DNA from 4 places in the Metabacillus herbersteinensis genome. Region 1 is predicted to be linked to each of the others. Evidence: riboswitches for the same ligand, from Rfam matches in the RefSeq annotation. Region 1 holds a riboswitch; each other region holds the start of a gene.
The links. Region 1 has a riboswitch for thiamine pyrophosphate ahead of thiT (energy-coupled thiamine transporter ThiT). Riboswitches for the same ligand answer to the same signal wherever they lie in the genome.
Positions count from the first base shown of each region.

Region 2: it holds a riboswitch for thiamine pyrophosphate, as region 1 does, so the genes downstream of both, tenA (thiaminase II) here and thiT (energy-coupled thiamine transporter ThiT) in region 1, are expected to answer to the same signal.
Region 3: it holds a riboswitch for thiamine pyrophosphate, as region 1 does, so the genes downstream of both, thiC (phosphomethylpyrimidine synthase ThiC) here and thiT (energy-coupled thiamine transporter ThiT) in region 1, are expected to answer to the same signal.
Region 4: it holds a riboswitch for thiamine pyrophosphate, as region 1 does, so the genes downstream of both, tenA (thiaminase II) here and thiT (energy-coupled thiamine transporter ThiT) in region 1, are expected to answer to the same signal.

Region 1 is NZ_JBHLVO010000003.1:336,039-341,429, forward strand. Features, by position in the region: partial or broken gene ACFFIX_RS06810 (alpha-amylase) at 1-91, shown strand, start outside; gene ACFFIX_RS06815 (hypothetical protein) at 115-279, opposite strand; gene ACFFIX_RS06820 (hypothetical protein) at 266-1,396, opposite strand; gene ACFFIX_RS06825 (GNAT family N-acetyltransferase) at 1,593-2,126, shown strand; gene ACFFIX_RS06830 (GNAT family N-acetyltransferase) at 2,123-2,362, shown strand; gene ACFFIX_RS06835 (GNAT family N-acetyltransferase) at 2,409-2,675, shown strand; gene ACFFIX_RS06840 (hypothetical protein) at 2,672-2,827, shown strand; gene ACFFIX_RS06845 (hypothetical protein) at 2,917-3,105, opposite strand; gene thiT (energy-coupled thiamine transporter ThiT) at 3,439-4,023, opposite strand; TPP riboswitch at 4,139-4,239, opposite strand; gene ACFFIX_RS06855 (hypothetical protein) at 4,581-4,784, shown strand; partial or broken rRNA gene ACFFIX_RS06860 (16S ribosomal RNA) at 5,373-5,391, shown strand, end outside.
Region 2 is NZ_JBHLVO010000007.1:83,439-88,829, reverse strand. Features, by position in the region: gene mgtE (magnesium transporter) at 1-1,306, shown strand, start outside; gene ACFFIX_RS10925 (monovalent cation:proton antiporter family protein) at 1,328-3,172, shown strand; TPP riboswitch at 3,266-3,379, shown strand; gene tenA (thiaminase II) at 3,468-4,154, shown strand; gene ACFFIX_RS10915 (thiamine phosphate synthase) at 4,151-4,777, shown strand; gene thiO (glycine oxidase ThiO) at 4,761-5,391, shown strand, end outside.
Region 3 is NZ_JBHLVO010000006.1:46,863-52,253, forward strand. Features, by position in the region: gene ACFFIX_RS09840 (hypothetical protein) at 205-408, opposite strand; gene ACFFIX_RS09845 (serine protease) at 972-1,139, opposite strand; gene thiC (phosphomethylpyrimidine synthase ThiC) at 1,161-2,945, opposite strand; TPP riboswitch at 3,077-3,191, opposite strand; gene ACFFIX_RS09855 (sigma-54 interaction domain-containing protein) at 3,582-4,988, shown strand; gene ACFFIX_RS09860 (acyclic terpene utilization AtuA family protein) at 5,327-5,391, shown strand, end outside.
Region 4 is NZ_JBHLVO010000011.1:135,095-140,485, forward strand. Features, by position in the region: gene ACFFIX_RS14545 (ABC transporter substrate-binding protein) at 1-645, opposite strand, end outside; gene ACFFIX_RS14550 (NAD(P)-dependent oxidoreductase) at 816-1,679, opposite strand; gene ACFFIX_RS14555 (RraA family protein) at 1,779-2,504, opposite strand; TPP riboswitch at 3,540-3,641, shown strand; gene tenA (thiaminase II) at 4,090-4,782, shown strand; gene ACFFIX_RS14565 (ECF transporter S component) at 4,930-5,391, shown strand, end outside.

The DNA of each region.
Region 1 (5,391 bases):
AAAAGAAACGATTACAATTGAAGAAGATGGATTCACAACCTTCCGTGTAAATGGAGGAAGTGTATCTGTTTGGGCTCTCCCAGAAAATTAAAGTTAGCTAACTGTGCATGCCCCCTATTGTTGTGGGCAGGTACTCAAAAACCCGTTGAGCGTTTGATGTTCAGCAGCAGCTAGAGTGCCCAACTTTGAAAGGTCAGCGCCTAACTTTTCATGCGAACCGCCCAACTTTTTGCCTGGACCGCTCATCCATACCTCCAATTCATCATCACATCTCCTCATACATCTTCTTTTCCTCTATTAAATACACCTCATTCAATTCATTAACGGAAATTCCAGTGGCTTTTTTAAATCCTTTTTCAAAGTCATTCAATTTAGCAGTTTCAGTGATGATCATAGAAACGATATCCTCACCATATGTGTCTACGAGATATAAAACTGCAAAGTGGCCCTGTGTGTAAACATCAAATTCTTCTGAGCGATAAGAATCCCACTGTTCATGTGTTGAAAGCCCTGTTAGGTTCACTTCTTCAAAAGGATAGTACCCACTTCTGACACCGTTCATGCCGATATATTCTGCGACTCCTTCATGAAACCAAATGGGAACTCTGTAAAGATATAGGCCATTTTCTTTAATAAATGTTTGCATTCTGTAGTGGGTGTATTCGTGCATAATTGTGTTATAAAAATAATAGTAGGCTGCTTCATTTTTTGATAGCACGCCATCATAATTATTAATTGCGACACCCATCATATCTCTTGACTCGTCATAGTACCCCATTGTATCCACCATTGATGTATAGGTAGTTAATTCAGCGCTTGTGGAATGCAGCAGCAGATCAACTTGCGGATTTTCAACTTCACCAAACACTCGATTGTTTAACAAAATAGCTTCCTTAAGTGCATCCTCAATAATAGGTATTATTCCCTTCTCCTCATCTAAGTGATAAACCGTTACATGCTGCAATAATTCTAGAGTATCTCGATCACTCTTCAGAGATTGGTAATTCTTGGGAGAATGGGTAGTGTTTTTAAAAGGAGATGAATAAAGATCAATCTTATCTTGAAAGGTCATACTGTGGCCAAACTCGTTTAGAAGCATATAGTTTATAAAAAAGATGACAGTCAGTGATAAAAATAGTGAAACACTTGTAAGCATAAGCATAACGGCACCACTAATACTCCTGAAAAACAAAAACTTAAATTTCTTACCCCACTGCACCAAGCCATAAATGCTTACGCAAAATAAACCTCCAACCACTAGGAACAACATAGCTCCTGCAACGAATCCACTGGAGTTATCAACAAATAAAAAAACAAATACAAACAAAGTAGAAAGAATAGCGAACATCAGGATTGAGTTTAATAAGTTCCAACAGATTATTAAAGTTGTTTTCAAAATCGTCCTCCAATGCAAAAAGTAAATTATCTTCCTTATAAAATATGAATATAGTAAATGAATTATTAAAAAAAAGATCGTTTACCCCTTATTTAACTTCTACAACTCACTACAAAATTCCTTTTTAAGAATAAAGTAGGAGTTAGCTAAGTTATGTCGAAATAGTTAGGAACTTTTATTGGGGAGTGCTGTCAACATGTTTACCATCAGAAAAGCAACAAAAAAAGATGCAAAAGGAATCGCGAAAGTTCATGTAGACAGTTGGAAGTCAACCTACAAAGGGATCGTTGTCCAGGCTTACCTTGACTCGCTAACGTACAAACAAAAGGAAGAGCAATGGTCACAAGCAAACTTTGATCGTTTATATGTGGCAGAAGCAATAGAAGAACATATTGTTGGCTTTGTAAGCTTTGGTAAAGAGAGATCTGAAAACTATCACTTTAAGAGTGAATTGTACGCTATTTATATTTTAGAAGAATATCAAGGCAAAGGCATTGGAAAGCAATTAGTTTTAGCTGCAATAGATGAGCTTCAACAACAACAACTATCAAACTTGCTTGTTTGGGTCCTTGAGGAAAACCCTTCACGTGCATTTTACGAAAGGTATTCCCCTGAAAAGGTGGGAGAAGAAACATTTTCGATTCATAACCGTGAGCATGTAGAAATTGCCTATGGATGGACTAATTTAACTAAATTGAAGGAACGAATAACAGGAGGTCAAAGAACATGATTCCAACTTTAGAAACAGATCATTTAATTTTAAGACCATTTACTCTAAATGACTCAGAAGCCGTTAATGTTTTAGCCAGCAGAAAAAAAATCGCAGAAACAACGCTACATATTCCTCATCCTTATCCTGAGGATGGCGCGCAAAGTTGGATCGCAACGCATCCAACTTTAAGTGAAAGAGGGCACCATGTCTTCGCAATAGTTCTGAAAGAAGGTAATACGGTTATAGGCGATTGATATTGGAGTTAGTAAAGCGCATGACCGTGCTGAACTTGGGTATTGGATGGGCGTTGAATACTGGGGGAAAGGTTACACAACAGAGGCAGCGAGGAGAATCATTTGTTACGGTTTTCAACACCTGCAATTGAATAAAATATTCGCTGCTACAATGAGTCATAATCCTGCATCTTCTAGAGTAATGAAGAAAGTAGACATGACCTATGAAGGTACAGCGCGAGAACATGTGAAAAAGTGGGGCAACTATGTAGATTTGGATTTTTATACAATCTTAAGATCCGAATGGGATGTAACTAAGGAGGAAACGACATGAAACGTGCACTAGTATTAGGAGGGACACAAATTTTCGGAAAAAAGCTCGTTAAAAAATTACAAACGCTGTTGTCTCTCCTTATAATATGGACGGTTCATGGACTGTTGATGTTGAACGCGCAGAAAAAGAAGGTTTTTCTTTTCCACCTTTAGAACCTTTCTTAACGAACTTATTGAAACGTTATAATCAGTAGACTCCTATATGAGAGAGCCTTAGGTAGCTGTGATCCCGAGGCTTTCTATTAAATCTGCTGATAAAATATAGAAGCAAGATGAGCAAAAACAAACCCAAGTGGCAAGCAGACTATAATCGACCAACCGTTAACTAAACCATCCTCATCACTAATTCGTATCGCTTCCCTGTACCCGTACGAGAAATGAAACAATGATAGAAAGAATGTTAGTAACATAACTGCATAAGCTAGACTCATTCCCTATTCCTCCGAATTCTTTCTGTTCTATTACTACTAATAAATGCAAAAAGATCTATCTTTATGATTACTATTTTTAATAATAGAAAGATAGTTGTACACATAACCTCGCAATTTTCCCACGTTCTATTAGTTTTTGTTTATAAAGTTGTGAATAGTTTTAATGTTATGCACAATTAATCCACAATTGATAGAGTTACTCACGGTTTCTTTAAGTGACAGTGGATTTTTACTATGAATGTGGATAAGTATTTTTAGCGAGGTTTTTGTTGCTGTGGATAACCAAAGTAAGAAATAAAAAAACCTGGACAATTGAGTCCAGGTTTAAAAAACTTAAGTAGTTTTATTACGAGTTACAAGACGCGGTGCAGTAATCAGAATCAATGCCGTCACAATAGCTGAAACGATAAATGTAGGCAACATATAGGAACCGTTATAAACAATTGAGTAAGTCCAGATTGGTGTACCTTCTGGTGTGTATTCGGCAAAAAAGTATACGCCGGCTATTACATGAGCGAGATAACGCAAAGCACTCCCGATGAATGTTCCGAGAACAACATAAGCAATAACGGTACCTTTTTTACGATTTACTAAAGCGTGTTGTACTTGTTTAAATAGAATTCCACTTAACCCTACGACTGTAAACGCAAAGAAGTAATCAATAAAGGCTTGAACTGGATGAGCAATAAAGGCTGTACCGAGAACAACTTGCAGCAATCCTAATAGGAAACCGGCCAACAGTCCACCTTTTAACCCCCATCGAAAAGAAAGAATAAATATAGGAATCATTGCTAGTGAAATCGATCCGCCTTGTGGCCAGAAACGACCGACAACCCCTGATACTAAATCGAGCAAAAATGCCAAAGAAGCTAGCATGCTAACTTCTACTAAAAATAAAAGTCGTTGATTGTTCTTCATAGTAAATACCCCTTTTTGTGCATTTAACCAAAGGAGCCAAGTTTTTAGACAAAATAAAAAAGCAATGCGGGGAATGCTAGATGGTTTCCACGCACTGCTTTGGTTAAGGTGTTTAGTATGAGTCCATCCACATTCCTACGCTAGTACTAACTAACAGGTTCAGAGGGTTAGAACATTATGTTCAGTCTCAGCCAAATGGCTCCCCTTGTGGTTAAATGTAATTATTTAATTAGTGATTACTATACATGATAATACAAAGTTCGACAATAGGTATTCTTCATTTAATTGAAATTCTTTTCATATACTTCCTTAGATTGTCCAAGAGGTGAGAGAAAATGGGTATTAGAAAATTTCTCCAACAAAGACCACAATCATTATTAAAACAGCAACTACATTCTGATTCAAAACAGTACGGTGGTTTGATTGAGCATTGAAATTAGAAGAGCTTGGGAGTTCTCCCTAGTGAACATGAACAAACCATCATTAACAACTGAGCAAATTGGTCATTTGGATTCGGAAGACTAAAGCAAGGTGAACTTGATGGACTGCAGAGTCAAGTGCGTACAAAGCGAACTGATTGTGCCTTCATACTCTCCAATGCATCCTTGCCATGTGAAGCGATGCACTATCATTTAGCTGAAAGATTATTAATTGAAGCAATAAAAAGAGCAAAACAACTACTTATCAAAAATCGAATTTATCATCAACTTATTAAACTGCATAACCTCGTAAGAAAAAGTGAACCAACCACAGACACGTAAAAGTGAATTCCTAACGAGTCATACCTTCTCTTTACTAAAAAAAAGAACTATTAGAGAATCTGCATCAAAGAATATTTCTTATATAGAAGAAAGACGTTTCAATTATATTATTGAGGCGTCTTTTTAGTTCTGCAAGAATTTATACAAATTTAAGAATTAGTATGCGTTTCGGAATTAAGCTCAACGCACAGTGCAAATGTACTTCCTATCTCCATACGTCGCTAAACGGGGCTTGCGCTTTTTTTTATAGGTAACACTAGGTAGGGAGTGTATTTTTCATAAACTAGAATAGAAATTCACAATTAAATATTATTTTGTGAAAAAAGGGCTTGTATACTATAAAGCCTTTGTGGTATATTATTATTTGTCGCTGCTGATGTGAAGCAATGTAAACGACTAAACGGCTTAGAAAAATAACAAAAGATGTTGACAGTGAAAACAGAAAATGTTATATTAATAAAGTCGCTTCAGGGCGAAGATGATCTTTGAAAACTAAACAAAACCAAGCGTGCCAACGTTGATTTAATCAACAAAGCAACAAAGTTTTTATGCACATTCGTGTGCGAAAGTAGAGCTAGTCAAACAATCTTATTGGAGAGTTTGATCC
Region 2 (5,391 bases), on a different contig from region 1:
CAAAGATATCGATGCATTTCGTTCAATCTTTCTTGAGCAACATCCTTATGACCAGGCAAAGTTTTTTGTTAAGCTGGAACAGGATGCGAGAACGTCGATTTATCATTTTTTATCATCAGAAGAAATGGCAACGCTTTTTGAAAACATCGAGGACGAAGATGATCAGTATGTAACGTACATGTCTGAAATGGATCCTACATTTGCAGCAGATATGCTTGCCCACATGTATGCGGATGACGCGGTTGATGTTTTAAATGAGCTTGAAAAAGACCAAGTCGCAAGTTTCCTGACGATCATGGACGATGATGCTGCAGAGGAAATTCGCGAATTGCTTCATTATGAAGAATATACAGCTGGTAGTATTATGACCACTGAGTATATTTCGATCCATGCTCATCAAACCGTTCGTTCTGCGATGCAAATTTTGAAAAAAGAAGCACCTAATGCTGAAACCATTTACTATGTCTATGTAATAGATGAAAGCAAAAAGCTCGTTGGCGTTGTTTCGCTAAGAGATTTAATCATCTCTAACGATGACACGATGATCACTGAAATTATGAATGAGCGTGTTTATTCTGTTAGTGTCGCTGAGGATCAAGAAGAAGTGGCGCGGAAGATGAAGGATTATAACTTCCTAGCCGTTCCAGTTGTTGATTTTCAGGAACATTTACTTGGAATTATTACGGTGGATGATATTGTCGATGTTATTGATGAAGAAGCAAGTGATGATTATTCTAAATTTGCGGCTATTTCGGATGTTGATTCTAGTGACCGTGGCTCTTTTTCGGCAGCAAAGAAGAGACTTCCTTGGCTGATTATTTTATTATTTCTTGGTATGATGACCGCGAGTTTAATTGGTCGATTTGAGGAGACCCTCGATCAGGTGGCAATTTTAGCTGTGTTTATCCCGTTAATTGCCGGAATGGCAGGGAATACTGGAACACAGGCACTTGCTGTTGCGATCCGTCGTATTGCCATTGGAGACTCCGCAGATGAAAGTAAGTGGAAAATGATTGCGACAGAGGCGGGAACAGGCCTAATTACAGGGACAATTTGTGGCGTCGTAGTAACCTTTGTGGTGTTTTTTTGGCATAATAATTTCATTCTCGGTCTTTTAGTCGGAATATCTATTTTGGCAACATTAATTGTAGCAACAATTGCAGGTGCGTTTATTCCGCTTATTATGCATCGATTAAAAGTTGATCCAGCAGTGGCATCAGGACCTTTTATTACAACGATTAATGACATTTTAAGTATTTTAATTTATTTAGGAATGGCCACAATGTTTATGAAGTATTTGCTGTAGTTAAAAATAAGGAGGGTTTCCATGCACGGTGCATCTGTTACATCATTAGTAATCGTTATTCTTATCGCATTTATAACCCCTATTATTTTACATAGATTGAAACTAAACTTTATGCCGGTCGTTGTTGCTGAAATTATCATGGGAATTATAATTGGTCAAAGTGGTTTTAATCTAGTTGAGCAAGATATGTGGCTAGAAACGCTCTCAATGTTGGGCTTTATTTTTCTTATGTTTTTAAGTGGGCTTGAAATTGATTTCACAGTATTTGCAAGCGGGAAGAAAAAAGAAAAGCTACCGTCTGGAAAAGACGTTCCAAACACCTTTTTCGTTTCTTCCGTCATCTTTCTTGGGATTTTCATTCTTTCATTGGCATTGTCCTATCTATTTGTCTTACTTGGATTTATAGAAAACGCATTTTTAATGACCCTAATTATTTCGACCATTTCACTGGGAGTCGTCGTCCCAACTTTAAAAGATGCTCAAATTATGAAATCGAACATTGGGCAGATTATTTTACTAGTTGCAGTAATTGCTGATTTAGTGACGATGATTTTACTCGCTTTTTTTGCTTCGATTTATGGTGAAGGAACTAACATGTGGTTATTATTAATTCTGTTTGCAGCCGGAATCGTTTTATATTTCGTAGGTAAAGGCTTTAAAAATCGTTCGTTTATTGAAACGATGTCTAAAGGTACCGTTCAAATTGGAACGCGAGCTGTTTTTACGTTAATTATTTTATTAGTAGCAATTTCTGAAACAATTGGTGCAGAAAGCATTCTTGGTGCCTTTCTGGCAGGAGTATTGGTGTCACTGCTGTCACCAAATAAAGAGATGGTTCAAAAGCTTGATTCTTTTGGATATGGGTTTCTAATTCCGATTTTCTTTGTAATGGTTGGTGTTGAGTTAGACATATGGGCACTTTTTAAAGATCCACAAATCGTGATATTAATACCGTTATTGTTTATCGCATTGCTTATTTCCAAAATTGTTCCTATTCTTTTCTTAAAGCGTTATTACGATTTAAAAACAACACTCGCAGCAGGCTTTTTATTAACATCAACTTTATCGCTCGTCATTGCAGCGGCAACAATTGGAGAACGGATGGAAGTGATTACATCCGAAATGTCTGGAGCACTGATTCTCGTCGCAGTGATAACCAGTATTGTGACACCAATTTTCTTTAAAAAGCTTTTTCCAAAACAAGTGTCAACTCGACCTAAATTAAACGTAGCATTCATCGGTGCGAATCAAATAACACTGCCAGTTACACGTGAGTTAAGTGCCAAGCTGTATGATACCACTCTATTTCACACACAGCAGGACAAGATTGATAAGCAAATCGCAGAATCACTATTCAAAATCATTGAAATTGACAACTTCGATTTTGAAACGTTGAAGGAGCAGAATGTTTTCGATGTAGATATTCTTGTTGTAGCAACAGGTGATGAAGAGCGAAACGCTGAAATAGCTCTTTTTGCAAAGCAACTAGAGGTCGAGCGTGTGATTGCAACTGTATCCTCACCAGAGCTAGATGAAAAAATGAGGGAGCACGAAATTGATGTGTTCTCGGTTCTTCTTTCAACCAAAACGTTGCTTCGCGCATTAATTGAAGCACCAAGTGTGATGAGTATTCTCACCAATCAAGAAACTTCACTTTTTCAAATTAATATGAACACTACTAAATACGACGGCATTCATTTACGAAAGTTTCCGTTCACTGGAGATGTCATTTTTGTTCGTATTTTTAGAGGGAAAGATTCGATTGTGCCACATGGAGATACGGAGCTCCGAACTGGAGATCGGTTAATTGTTACAGGTTCAAAGGAATATGTAGATGAGTTAAAGCGCGAGTTAGAACTAAACTAAAAATTAAAAAATCTTTTTACTTGAAAGATAAACTACGTTTGGTATGATGGAGTATATAAAGTTCTTTTATTAAAAATTATCAACTAAAATATGCGATACTGCTAGGGGAGCCCTTATGAGAAGGGCTGAGATTAGAGTGTGCCCTCTAAAAACCCTTGGAACCTGATCTGGTTGAACGCCAGCGTAGGGAAGTGGGTACTTGAGTGCAAAAGTTAAATCTTCCTTGCATACAATACCACTTTCCTATCTCTGGAGAGTGGTTTTTTTGTATTTTTAAAACTAGGGAGGTAATTAAATGTCTTTTTCACAAGAATGTAGAATGTATTCAAACAAGTGGTGGGAAGCAAGCTTTAAACATCCGTTTGTAACAGGAATTGGTGATGGGAGCTTACCGACTGAAAACTTCCGCTATTATGTGTTACAGGATTCTTATTATTTAGCACAATTTGCAAAGGTTCAATCATTTGCAGCAGGCCTTTCAGAGGAATTACATACAACCTATCGAATGGCTGTTCATGCTCAAGGTACATATGAAGCAGAGCTTGGTCTCCACCAGAAGTTTTCAGAGATGCTGCAGATTACCGATGATGACCGGTTAACATTTAAGGCAGCACCAACAGCGTATGCCTATACATCACACTTATACCGAGCAGTTATGACCGGACAACTGGGAGATATCATCGCGGCCATCTTACCATGTTATTGGCTATATCTCGAAGTGGGAGAATTTTTAAAAGAATGTCAGCCAAAAGAGCCCGTTTATCAGCAATGGATTGCTGCATACAACGGAGAATGGTTTAAAGAGTTAGTAGATGAGCAGATTCGGAGATTAGATGAATTAGCAGAAAAAGCAACCCCTGAGCAGCGCGAACGAATGAAAGAGCAATTCTTGATTAGTAGCTATTATGAATACTATTTCTGGGAAATGGCCTATAGTCTCGAAGGATGGAATGAAAAACCTGCAGTTATTAGTAGTAGGTGAGTACAATAAATATTCATATTGTAACAGATGGAAAAAAAGACGTAAAACAACTGATACACATTCTAACCGCGATACACACTGAAGTAGAAACCATCCAAATTAGAGAAAAAACAAAAACAGCTGCTGAGCTAATCGGGCTTGTAAACGGTTTAGTTAAAGAAGGTGTCCCAAAGAATAAGCTAATCATTAACGACCGAGTCGATGTAGCTTTGTTGTGTGAGATACCAACTGTCCATTTACCAGGTCATAGCTTTGCGGTTGATCAGTTGAAAGCACACTTTCCGCATTTAAGAGTGGGTTGTTCGGTTCATACTTTAGTAGAAGCGAAAAAGGCAGAAGACCAAGGTGCAGATTACCTTATTTTTGGTCACGTATTCCAAACAACTTCTAAAGCAAACCTTCCGGCTAGGGGGATCGGGCAGCTTGATAAGATTTGTAGATCAACTGACATTCCGGTTATCGCAATCGGTGGGGTTAGCCCGTCTACAATTTCACATCTAAAAAAAGTCAAACCACATGGCTGTGCGGTTATGTCCTATGTTTTAGATCATCAGAATCCTCTCGAAGCTGTACGAGAAATAAAACGAAACATACAGGAGGGGTACGATGAAACGTCACTTTGATGTAGCAATTGTAGGAGGAGGTATTATTGGCTCCTCCATTGCCTATTATCTTGCAAAAGAAGGAATTTCGGTTCTTATGCTCGAACGTGACAAAGTAGCAAGTGGAGCAACAAGTGCGGCTGCTGGGATGCTAGGAGCACAAGCGGAGTTAGAAGAGAACGATGCTTTTTTTCGATTTGCAAAAGAAAGTCAAACACAATACGTTTCTTTGAATGAGGAATTACGCAAACACTCAGGCGTTGACATTCAGCTTGTGAACAATGGGATGTATAAAGTAGCCTTAACTGACAATGAAGCAGTTTCTTTAAAGCAAATGGCTGCTGCCTCTATAGAAATGGATTGGCATTCACGAGATGAAGTTAACTTTCTAGAACCTCATATCGCTAATAATATTAAAGGAGGCCTCCATATACCTAGTGATGGTCACGTCTCCCCAATTCATCTATGTACGGCTTTTTCAAAATCAGCTAGCTTACTTGGAGCAAGTTTATTAGAACATACATCGGTTCATGCTGTGGAAAGAAACAGTCCTAGTGATTACACAGTAAAAACATCTGCAGGAGATTTCCATTGTCAATCTGTGGTAATAACAAATGGGACGTGGAGTGGGTATT
Region 3 (5,391 bases), on a different contig from region 1:
CAGGACTATATAGCAACTGAACCATTGAATAGACGACTTTAAAATTCAGAAGATGAATTTTAAAGTCTTTTTTGGTACGGCTATTAAAGGCTTGTGTTCTTTATAATCAAATAACCTTGCACTCAAATAAGAATGAGTAGAGCATACAGTATAAAAACGAGCGAGTTTATCGACTTAAGAAGTAAATAATAAAAACGGCAGATATTAATCTACCGTTAGATAACCCAATGATGTTAAATACCACTTAACCAATTTTTCTGCTTCGTCCTCTGTAGTCACTCCAAAATTATTTTTCATTGTTCGAGTGATAGCAATTATTTGGTTACTTTCTATTTCAGCCTTTATAAATCGATCTAATACATACACTACGGTTTGTTGATTTCCTTTTTCCAATATCAAATTAGTCATTTTAACCCAAAAACCTCCAAGAAACTCCAAAGATAGATATTAGTATAAAACATATTTGATAAGAAATTTTGTCAAAGAATGTCGGTGTCGATAAGTATTTTTGATCATTATATTGAATATTATTGATTAGTTCGTTTCTTCCTTCTCTCTATAAAAATTTGCCAAGCACCACTAATTATCAAAATTGCAATGATAGCACCCCAAAATCACCATATATAGGATATTTCCATAAAAGTCTCCGTTCTTTAGAGATTTTTTTCTATTTACTGCTTCTAAGAAGGATTTGTTAAGTAGATTTATATAAGCTATTCATGTGATACTTTGGGATCTGTTCAACTGGTAGGATAGTGGAAGAAGCGAAGTAAAACAGACAAGTAAAAAGCTGGAGTTAAGTTTGAAAAAGAAGAAAAGGTCGTGTCTCACTTGTTCGATTTAAAAAAATCCAATTGTCATTGATATTCTTTGTTGAATCCTTGCTTTTATAAGGTTTTCAATATATTAAAGAAAAAGTACAGGTAAAGGGGGCAAAAGTCAGTTTAACTGACTTTTGCCCCCTTTTACAGTTAATAATAGAATACATTTACTTTATTACACATCTTACATTTTTCGTAATATTGATTTTCTTCAAAATGGTGATCACAATTTCGTTGAATCTCTTTTAAACGTTTCTCCAAACAAACAAGATTCGTTTTCATTTGGGTTATTTCCTCTTCAATTTTTTGGACATTCATCCGCATAACCTCCCAAGAATATTACTGATAGATGTTGCCCCCAGATTTCTTAAACTCTTCAGCCTTTTCCCTCATACCTTTTTCAATAGCTTCCTTTGTATCAAGATTATTTTCTTTCGCATAATTACGAATATCTTGAGAGATTCTCATGCTACAAAAACTCGGCCCACACATTGAACAGAAATGAGCTGTTTTTGCACCTTCCGCAGGTAAAGTTTCATCATGATATTCTATTGCACGTTCAGGATCTAAAGATAAATTAAACTGATCTCTCCAACGGAATTCAAAACGAGCTTTTGATAAGGCATCATCTCTCTTTTGTGCTCCTGGATGTCCTTTTGCCAAATCAGCAGCGTGTGCGGCAATTTTATAAGTAATAACTCCTTCACGTACATCATCTCTATTCGGTAGACCTAAATGCTCCTTTGGCGTTACATAACAAAGCATAGCGGTACCATACCATCCAATCATTGCAGCTCCGATAGCAGATGTAATGTGATCATAACCAGGAGCTATATCAGTTGTAAGAGGTCCAAGTGTGTAGAATGGTGCTTCCTGACAGACTTCTAGTTGTTTATCCATATTTTCTTTAATTAGGTGCATTGGTACGTGTCCTGGTCCTTCAACCATCACCTGTACATCATGCGCCCAAGCAATTTTTGTTAGCTCTCCAAGAGTCTCTAATTCTGCAAATTGTGCTTCATCATTCGCATCTGCAATAGACCCAGGACGTAAACCATCTCCTAAAGAGAATGCAACATCATAAGATTTCATTATTTCACAAATTTCTTCAAAGTGAGTGTATAAAAAGCTTTCTTTATGGTGGTGTAGGCACCATTGAGCCATAATAGATCCACCGCGAGATACAATGCCTGTTAAACGTTTTGCTGTTAACGGAACATATCGCAAAAGAACACCTGCATGGATCGTGAAGTAATCAACACCTTGCTCCGCTTGTTCAATCAAGGTATCACGGTAAACCTCCCATGTAAGATCTTCAGCAACACCATTTACTTTTTCAAGTGCTTGATAAATTGGCACGGTTCCTACAGGAACAGATGAGTTTCGAATAATCCATTCTCTTGTTGTATGTATGTTTTTTCCTGTTGATAGATCCATAATATTATCAGCACCCCAGCGTGTCGCCCATGTCATCTTTTCAACTTCGTCTTCGATGGAAGATGAAACAGCCGAGTTGCCAATATTCGCATTAATTTTAACATGAAAATTACGTCCTATTATCATAGGTTCTGACTCTGGATGATTAATATTAGATGGAATGATTGCTCGACCTTTTGCAACTTCATCACGGACAAATTCAGGCTTCATATTTTCCCTTAATGCGATAAATTCCATCTCAGGAGTAATAATCCCCTTCTTTGCATAATGAAGCTGTGTGACATTTCCCCCTTTTTTTGCACGCAATGGTTTGCGCTTTAAACCAGGAAACACACTATGATTGGCACGAGGATCATTTTCATCTTTATACCCATTATCTTGAGGCTTAATTTCTCGACCTTCATATTCCTCAACATCTGCACGTTCATGAATCCATGTGCTTCGAATCGCAGGAAGACCTTTTGTAATATCAACTGAATAATTTTGATCCGTATAAGGACCACTTGTATCATACACACGTAATGGAAGGTTTTCCTCTTCTCCAAATGTACCAGTTGTCGGGCTTAACTCAATTTCACGCATTGGTACTTTAATGTCAGGTCTTGAACCTGTTACATATACTTTTTTACTACCTGGAAAACTAGACATGATGGAAATGTTTTGTTCGTTTAATGAAGTCGTTGACATAATAAATCTCTCCTTTTTTTTGAATATAAAGGACGAGATACAGAACATACCAAAAGCTTGTAGAAGTACACAAAAAAGCCGGGCCCATAAATGGGTGGACCCGGCTAGTATATGCAGAAGTAGTGTTGCATTGATGATTATTCTAACTTCCCCACGCTGGTATGAGCCAGATCAGGTCCCAAGAGTCAAGAAACTTCAACGTGCTTCTCTCTCAGCCCAACTTATTGGACTCCCCTAGTTATTTCTATTCAATTTAAATTTTATTATATATGAGTTTCGGATAAAATGGAATACAGAATTTTACTAGAATGATGTTTCATCTTCAGAGATTATGTTAAGTTATTTTAGAAAGAGTAAGGTAATATACCGGATTCCTTGGGTTTTAAGATGGAATATTTAATAGTACTGATAATGAAAGAGTGAATATATTCTTCAAGGGAAGTGGCTTCATCTTCCTTTCAAAAAAGCCGACTCTCCTGAAATGCTCTTTTTAGTTTAAGCAGGATTACTATATTAACTTAGAGAATTTTAAAAAAGAATAACAATTTCCAATAAGATACTTGCAGATAGTCCGAGTTTGCAAAAAGTATTTTCAATAACACTACCAAAAAGGGAGATAAAATGACTTATCATACAATGGATTTTATGGAAGGACAAACGACCGATCAGCAATTAGATTGGTTAGTTGCTACTTTACAAGCAATTCACGATGGAGTTTTGGTGATTGATAAAAATGAAGTTGTTCGAATGATAAACCCAGAATATACGAAAATAACTGGAGTTGCACCGGAGAATATTGTAGGAAAGCGACTTCGAGATGTAAGGCCCAAAGCTTTGTTAGTCGAAACGTTAAAGGATCGAAAAGAAAGAGTCGGTATTTATAGGAAAGAAGGAGTCACCGAATATGTTGTTGATATGGCCCCAATTATTTTGAATGGAGAAACAGTCGGTGCTGTTTCAATTTGTAAGGGCTTAACAGAGGTACATAAATTATCACAAGAGCTTGAAAAAAATCAAAAGAAATTAAATCAGTTAAAAAATAAAATTGGTTCTCTTTATCAAGCTAAATATACCTTTGACCAGATTATTGGATCAGATAAAGGGTTAAAGGAAGTTATTCATATTGGGAGAAGAGCTGCTGATTCAGATTTATCTGTACTTATCATTGGAGAAAGTGGGACAGGAAAGGAACTATTTGCACAATCCATCCATAATGAAAGTCCACGTGCTAATAAACCCTTTATCCCAGTAAACTGTGCGGCCATTCCATCTTCCATAATTGAAAGTGAGCTTTTCGGTTATGATGAAGGGTCTTTTACTACGGCAAAAAAGGGTGGGAAAGTTGGATTATTTGAAATTGCAAATAGTGGAACGATTTTCCTAGATGAAATTGGTGAGCTATCATATGAACTACAGGCAAAATTACTTAGAGTTTTACAAGAGCAAACGATTCGACGAGTAGGAGAAACTAGAGAAAAACACATTGATGTACGAGTTATTGCTGCAACAAATAGGAATCTTCAGCAGATGATTGAAAAAAGACTATTTCGAGAAGATTTATTTTATCGTTTGAATGTATTAAATATCCAAATCCCAGCGCTTCATAAGAGAAAAGAAGACATTCCAGATATTATTCATTATATTCTTGGCATCTCGAATCGAAACTTATCAAAAGCAGATGGAGCAAGCTACTACACAATAAGTGAAGAAGCATTGTATCTATTACAAAATCATGAATGGACAGGAAATGTCCGTGAATTAAAAAATACAATAGAGTATGCTGTTTGCATGACTGATGGAAGAGAAATCCTACCCAAACATTTACCTAATGCAATTGTGAATAAAAAAGGAAATAGCAATCAACTCAATAATCATAGAAATCGTGCCTTGAGAGAAATAACAGCAGAAGTTGAACGTAAGTGTATCCTTGAGAGCTTGGACAATTATGGCTATGAAGTAGAAGGGAAGAAAAAAGTCGCAAAAGAACTAGGGGTATCTTTAGCAACGTTATATAATAAAATGAAAAAGTTGAAAATTGAGTAATCTTAGTGTTCTAACTATCTAGAAACACCTTCTAATTTATTAGAATTCATATTCATCTAGTCTCAAAAGCAAGAAAAGATTAATTTTGAAAAATAGTAAGGTACCTTAATAAATATAATTCTAAAAAGTTAGAAAGTCTAAACCACAAAACGCCAGGAACAGGCGTTTTTTTATTGGCATAAAAATTGCTTATATAGGAAGGTGGAATGGTACTGGTTGAAACACAGAATGGAGTAACCTTGGAAGAAGTGGAGGAAAAAACAGAAGCTACGTTATTAATTAGTGAATCTCTAAGAATATTATGACAGTGACAAATCTTGCAAAGATGAGGTGGAACTATGCTGAAAATAGGAAGTGGTGCTGGCTTCTCAGGTGATCGGCTTGAACCTGCAATAGATTTAGC
Region 4 (5,391 bases), on a different contig from region 1:
ACTCATATCAGCAGATCCCCATATTTCCCCATTAGAAGCTTTGTTTAATTCCTTCATTTTTGCGACAAAATCGTCCCATGTCCAGTTCATATCTGGGTACTCTACTCCAAGCTCATCGAACAATGCTGTATTATAAACCCAGCCTGACATTGTTACTCCTTTTGCAACCATATACAGATCCTCACCGACTTTACCACTATCAATCGTTGTATCAGGGAAATTCTCTAAATTGATCGTTCCTGAATCTGCAAACTCACCTAAATTCAGCAAGGCATCTCGACGTGCGTAATCTGCAACATAAAATTGATGCATACTAACAACATCAGGTGCATTTCCACCAGCCGTTTGAGTCGCTAGTCGATCCCAATAATCTGTCCAACCACCAAACTCACGTTCAACTGTAATATTTGGGTGCTCTTCTTCAAAACGATCTACAATTGCGTTATACACTTCGTTTCGCTTCGTATCTCCCCACCAAGAAAAACGGATTTCAACCTTTTCATCCTTTGAGCCTTCACCCTTAGACCCTTCATCAGTACTAGTCGTTTCTCCACCTGAACAGCCAGCTAAACCAATGATAAGAAAAACGGAGAATACCAAAATTATAAGCGCTCTCATTTTACCCACTTCATTCACCCCATCCATAAATTTGGCTACCCTTTGTTCAACATTCGTCCCTGTTATGAATAGTCGAAATAGCTAGCTACTGTAGGTAGTTTAATAGTAAAATATTCTCTCTCTAGTAATCCCTGTCCACAAATTAACTCCCGCTGCATACTTCCACAACAGCCTTCATAGTAGTTACTACTAACTCACTATGTAGAAAGCGATGATTTACCAATAGCTGAAAAATCCTCTTCACCAGATTCTTTTTCTGATTGTTTAAAGAGCTCAAGAACATAATTTGCGAGTGGTAGTTGTTTATCTACCCCTTCATTCACTGCGATTTGGATATCTTTCTTCATTAAATTTAATTTAAAGCCTGGCGTAAAGTCTCGCTTTACGAGGCCATCCATTTTATTTGCTAACATCCATGAAGCCCCTGAGCTGTTACCCACAACTTCCTTAAGCTTATCCATATCGATTTCAAGCTTTTCTGCTAAAGCAACAGCTTCTGCTGATGCAACCATATGAATACCTGCTAACATTTGATTAATGGCCTTTATTGCTTTTCCAGCTCCAACAGAGCCAACTAAGTAAATATTTTTCGCCATTGCTTCAAGTACTGGCCTTGTTCTTTCAAGTACATCAGGATCACCACCAACCATGACAGTTAACGTTCCATTCTCTGCACCAATCGTACCGCCACTTACAGGTCCATCCAATACGGGAATTCCCTTCAGCTGATAAGCGTCATGAACCTTTTTCATCATTTCTGGAGAACCTGATGTCATTTCAATTAGAACACTATCAGGGTTTATCGCATCTAGTACTTGTTGATTTAGAAGGACGCTCTCCATTTCTTTATCAGTTGGGAGGATACTAATAATACAATCACATTGTGAGAAAATATCTGCTACTGATTTATGCTCAGTAGCACCTTGTGCTGTTAATTCATCGACAGGTTCACGATTTCTATGTGCAATAACATGTAACTCATAATCATTTTTCAGAAGGTTCTTTGCCATCGGAAATCCCATAGCTCCAAGTCCGATAAAGCCAATGCGTTTGAAACCCATTTAACATAATCCCTCCAATTAGAGGACTGACACAACCTAGTCAGCCCTTTGACTTTTAAGTATAAGTATTTTTCCGATATTAAGAGAAAAGTTAAGATATTATAGTACTGTGTTATCTAACTCCAACCCTAATCTTTCGTAATGTCTTCTTCTACCTTCTTTATCACCCTTTAATTCTTGGTGAGCATATTTTGCTACTTCTCTTGCTAGTTTACGAGGAACAACTACAACGCCGTCACCATCCGCAACAACTACATCTCCTGGGTAAATTGCTACTCCACCAATGGCAATTGGGATGTCTTTTTCATGGTAACGAATTCGCGCTTGATCCATCCCTTGAGAAACAAACTTAGACCAGACAGGTATTCCTTGAAGAATAACTTCATCTGTATCCCTAATTCCTCCGCCGTTTGTTAAATAGCCTCTTGCACCTTTTCCTTTAAAGTCGAGCGTATTATTTGAGCCCAGTAGACCTACATCAATACCAGCTATATCAAGGCAAACGAAATCTCCTTCTTCGATATCTTTCCCCCAAGGATCTGTACAAACCTCCTTATAATACCAATTGGACCAAGTTGTATATTCGTCACCAGTTACTTTTGGATATGGACCTTCAAATGGTAAATAACGCGCTGTACGAGCAATCCCGATTACTTTTGTACGGAATAATGGCTTAATTTCATAATGGACAGTTCCAAACCCATTCATGCCAATCCAATCCATACCATCACGAACATCTGTTACACGCAAATCTTTATACAACTCTAGGATTTCTTTACGATCATCTGTTACCTCTTTAGTTTTTACTGTTTCATTTACTGACATTTATATCTCTCCCTTTTTTGTATAGTTCAAATCAGTTCACTTTAGAAAACGGCTTTGGTCCTATTAGAAGTAGTACTTAGGTATCGGAAATAGATTCACCTCCTTAAAATGAAAGCGCTTTAATTTTCAAATATAAAAACAGCGCTTTATCTTTCAGTCATCAGTACTTTCAAGATTGTGAATGTCGTGAGGAAAAAGAAGATATAGTGGTTTTTGGATCAAATACTAAAGGTGTAAGTCTTAAAAGCAACTTTGGAAATCGATTTTGGAAACCGTTCCCCTTACAATTAAAACCTTACAACGTTGGGTTTTTAAAGTCAACACACTTTTTGGAATATTTAAAATCTTTAGATACTTAAAACTCTTAATCAATTCTTCTACTAAAATAAAATTCAGTATAACTAATTTTGAGATGTATTATTCCATGTTGATTTGAAAATAATCTAGATACTTATTTTCTGGATTTCAACAAGCTTTATATTTAATCGTTAAGCAAAATATGACCATAGTTGTTTCGTTTATATGTAGACAAATTATTTTATTAATAAAAGGAAAAAAGGAACATTTATTAAAAGAAAAAAATAATCGCGTTACATTCTCTTACATGTTGTGTGACAAGAAAGTGATCGCTTGTTATTCTAAAAATACCAAAGTAAGGTTAAAAATTCTTGAAATTAATGGGGGGGTATCGTGATGAAGGAAAGTATTGGTTTGTTTTCATTTTTAGCGTTAGTTGGAAAGGTCATCTTCACATACTAAAATGTCAGCATGTAATAATATGTGTTCGTCAAAAAATATGGATACTCAAAATTCGGGGTTAATTAAAAGCATGAGTTTAAACGATAAGTGGGTAAAGCTATTTCGAGGACGTTCCATATCTATTAAGTTATCAATTCCTTTATCCTCCTTCTAAGCCCTAGATTTATTAATTTCACCTTAAGAAAATATCAAATATGATAGACTAAATGATAAAAAGTTTAATAATCTTTTTTGACAAATTTACTCTCACGTGGTAAGTTTTAGTCAATTAAATAGGAAGTCCACTGGGGGTGCCGTTTTGGCTGAGATAAGATTATTCTTAATCCCTTTGAACCTGATCTAGTTCGTACTAGCGTAGGGAAGTGGAGTCGGCATAAATGTTTGTCTAATCTTAATGTCAGATTTATTATGAATCTAGTTGATTAAGAATAAGACTATTTATTAAAAAGTCGCTCCATTCCGGAGCGGCTTTTTTTATTGAATTAGATCACTCCCCGCAGTTCGGATTTCCTTTTAATAAAAAAGCGCAAGCGCCTTGTTAGAGGAAGAAAAGCTAAGTTCGCAACGTCCTGTTGCAACGCCTTTCTGACCTGCATCCTGCAGGCCTCCGACAAGCATAAGATGATTCTAAATAGAAGGCGTTCTTTGCCTTCAATTTAGAATTGACTTATGACCTCGAGGGGCTAGGCGCTGGCAGTCAAAAGCGCGACGTCCTGTCGCATTGACTGCACTTGCACGTCCTGTGCGTCGGAGCTGGACTTGCGAAACGCATTTTGAGTTTATAATTCATATAAATTCTGATGCTAATAAAAAAGGAGGAATTTTAATGAGCTTTTCAGAACAATTGCGTAAAGAAGCGGATCACATTTTCGAGGCATGCTACAATCACCCATTTGTCAGGGGGATTGCAGACGGTACACTTGGTAAGGAGCAATTAATTCATTATGTGAAACAGGATTTTGAATACTTAAATGCAATTATCCAGGCGTATGCATTGGGTATCTCAAAATGTACAAATCGTGAAGATATGGTCATGTTTAATACGAGCATTTCCTTTGTATTAAATAGTGAAGTACACCCACATAATAACTTTTGTCATGTAGCGGGAGTTAAGTTTGAAGATCTGCAAGGATTCCCATTAGCACCAACTGCACAGCATTATACGAGACATATGCTAAATGTTGGTCGCTCTGGAACGCTAGGTGAAACAATTGCTGTCGTTCTACCTTGTCCATATATTTATTTATACATTGGAGATCGGATCATTGAAGAATTCCAACCAGATCAGTCTCATCCTTTTTATGACTGGATTACGTTTTATGGTGGCCAAGAAGATCCACGAATGAATCTCTACCTAAAGAGGCTTGATCAACTAGCTGAAGAGGCTTCTGAACAAGAAAGAACCAAAATGAAGGAGCACTTCATGCTAAGCTGTCAGCTTGAATATCTATTTTTTGATATGGCCTATACCTTGCAAGACTGGCCTGTACAAAAAGAACGTGTTGCTGTTGTAGAGTAAAGATTCTTTTCTAATAGAAAAGTTGATGTTTGTGAAAGTAATATTGCAATCGGTTTGTAGCCGATTGCTTTCACTCTTATATCTGAGTAATCGTTTTATTTCAATACTACAAAGTTAGCAAAAATGGCTTTTCAAAAGGAGATCCACATGAAAAATTCAAAGTCTTTAAATTTAAGAGAAATTGTTGTGATTGCTTCAATTTCGGTTGTTTTTGGTATTCTGTATCTTGCTTGGATTTTCTTTGGCCAGTTTATACAAGGCGTATTTGGGCCAATTGGCTTTGGATTGATTACTGGGTTTTGGATTATGGCACCGATCGTTTGTGCTTACATTATTCGAAAGCCTGGAGTTGCTTTAATTGCCGAAATGATTGCTGCTGGAACTGAAATTCTTGTCGGTTCAGTCAGTGCAGGTGCTGTACTTATTCTCGGTTTTACTCAAGGACTTGGGGCCGAACTAGCTCTAGCTTTATTTTTATATCGAAGCTACCGTTTACCTAACTTAATGTTAGCTGGTATGTTTGGCATTGTGGCTAACTTTATCACGATTTACTATCTGTATGGGTATAGTCAATACTCTTCATTCATTATCGGTTTGATGATCGTGTCA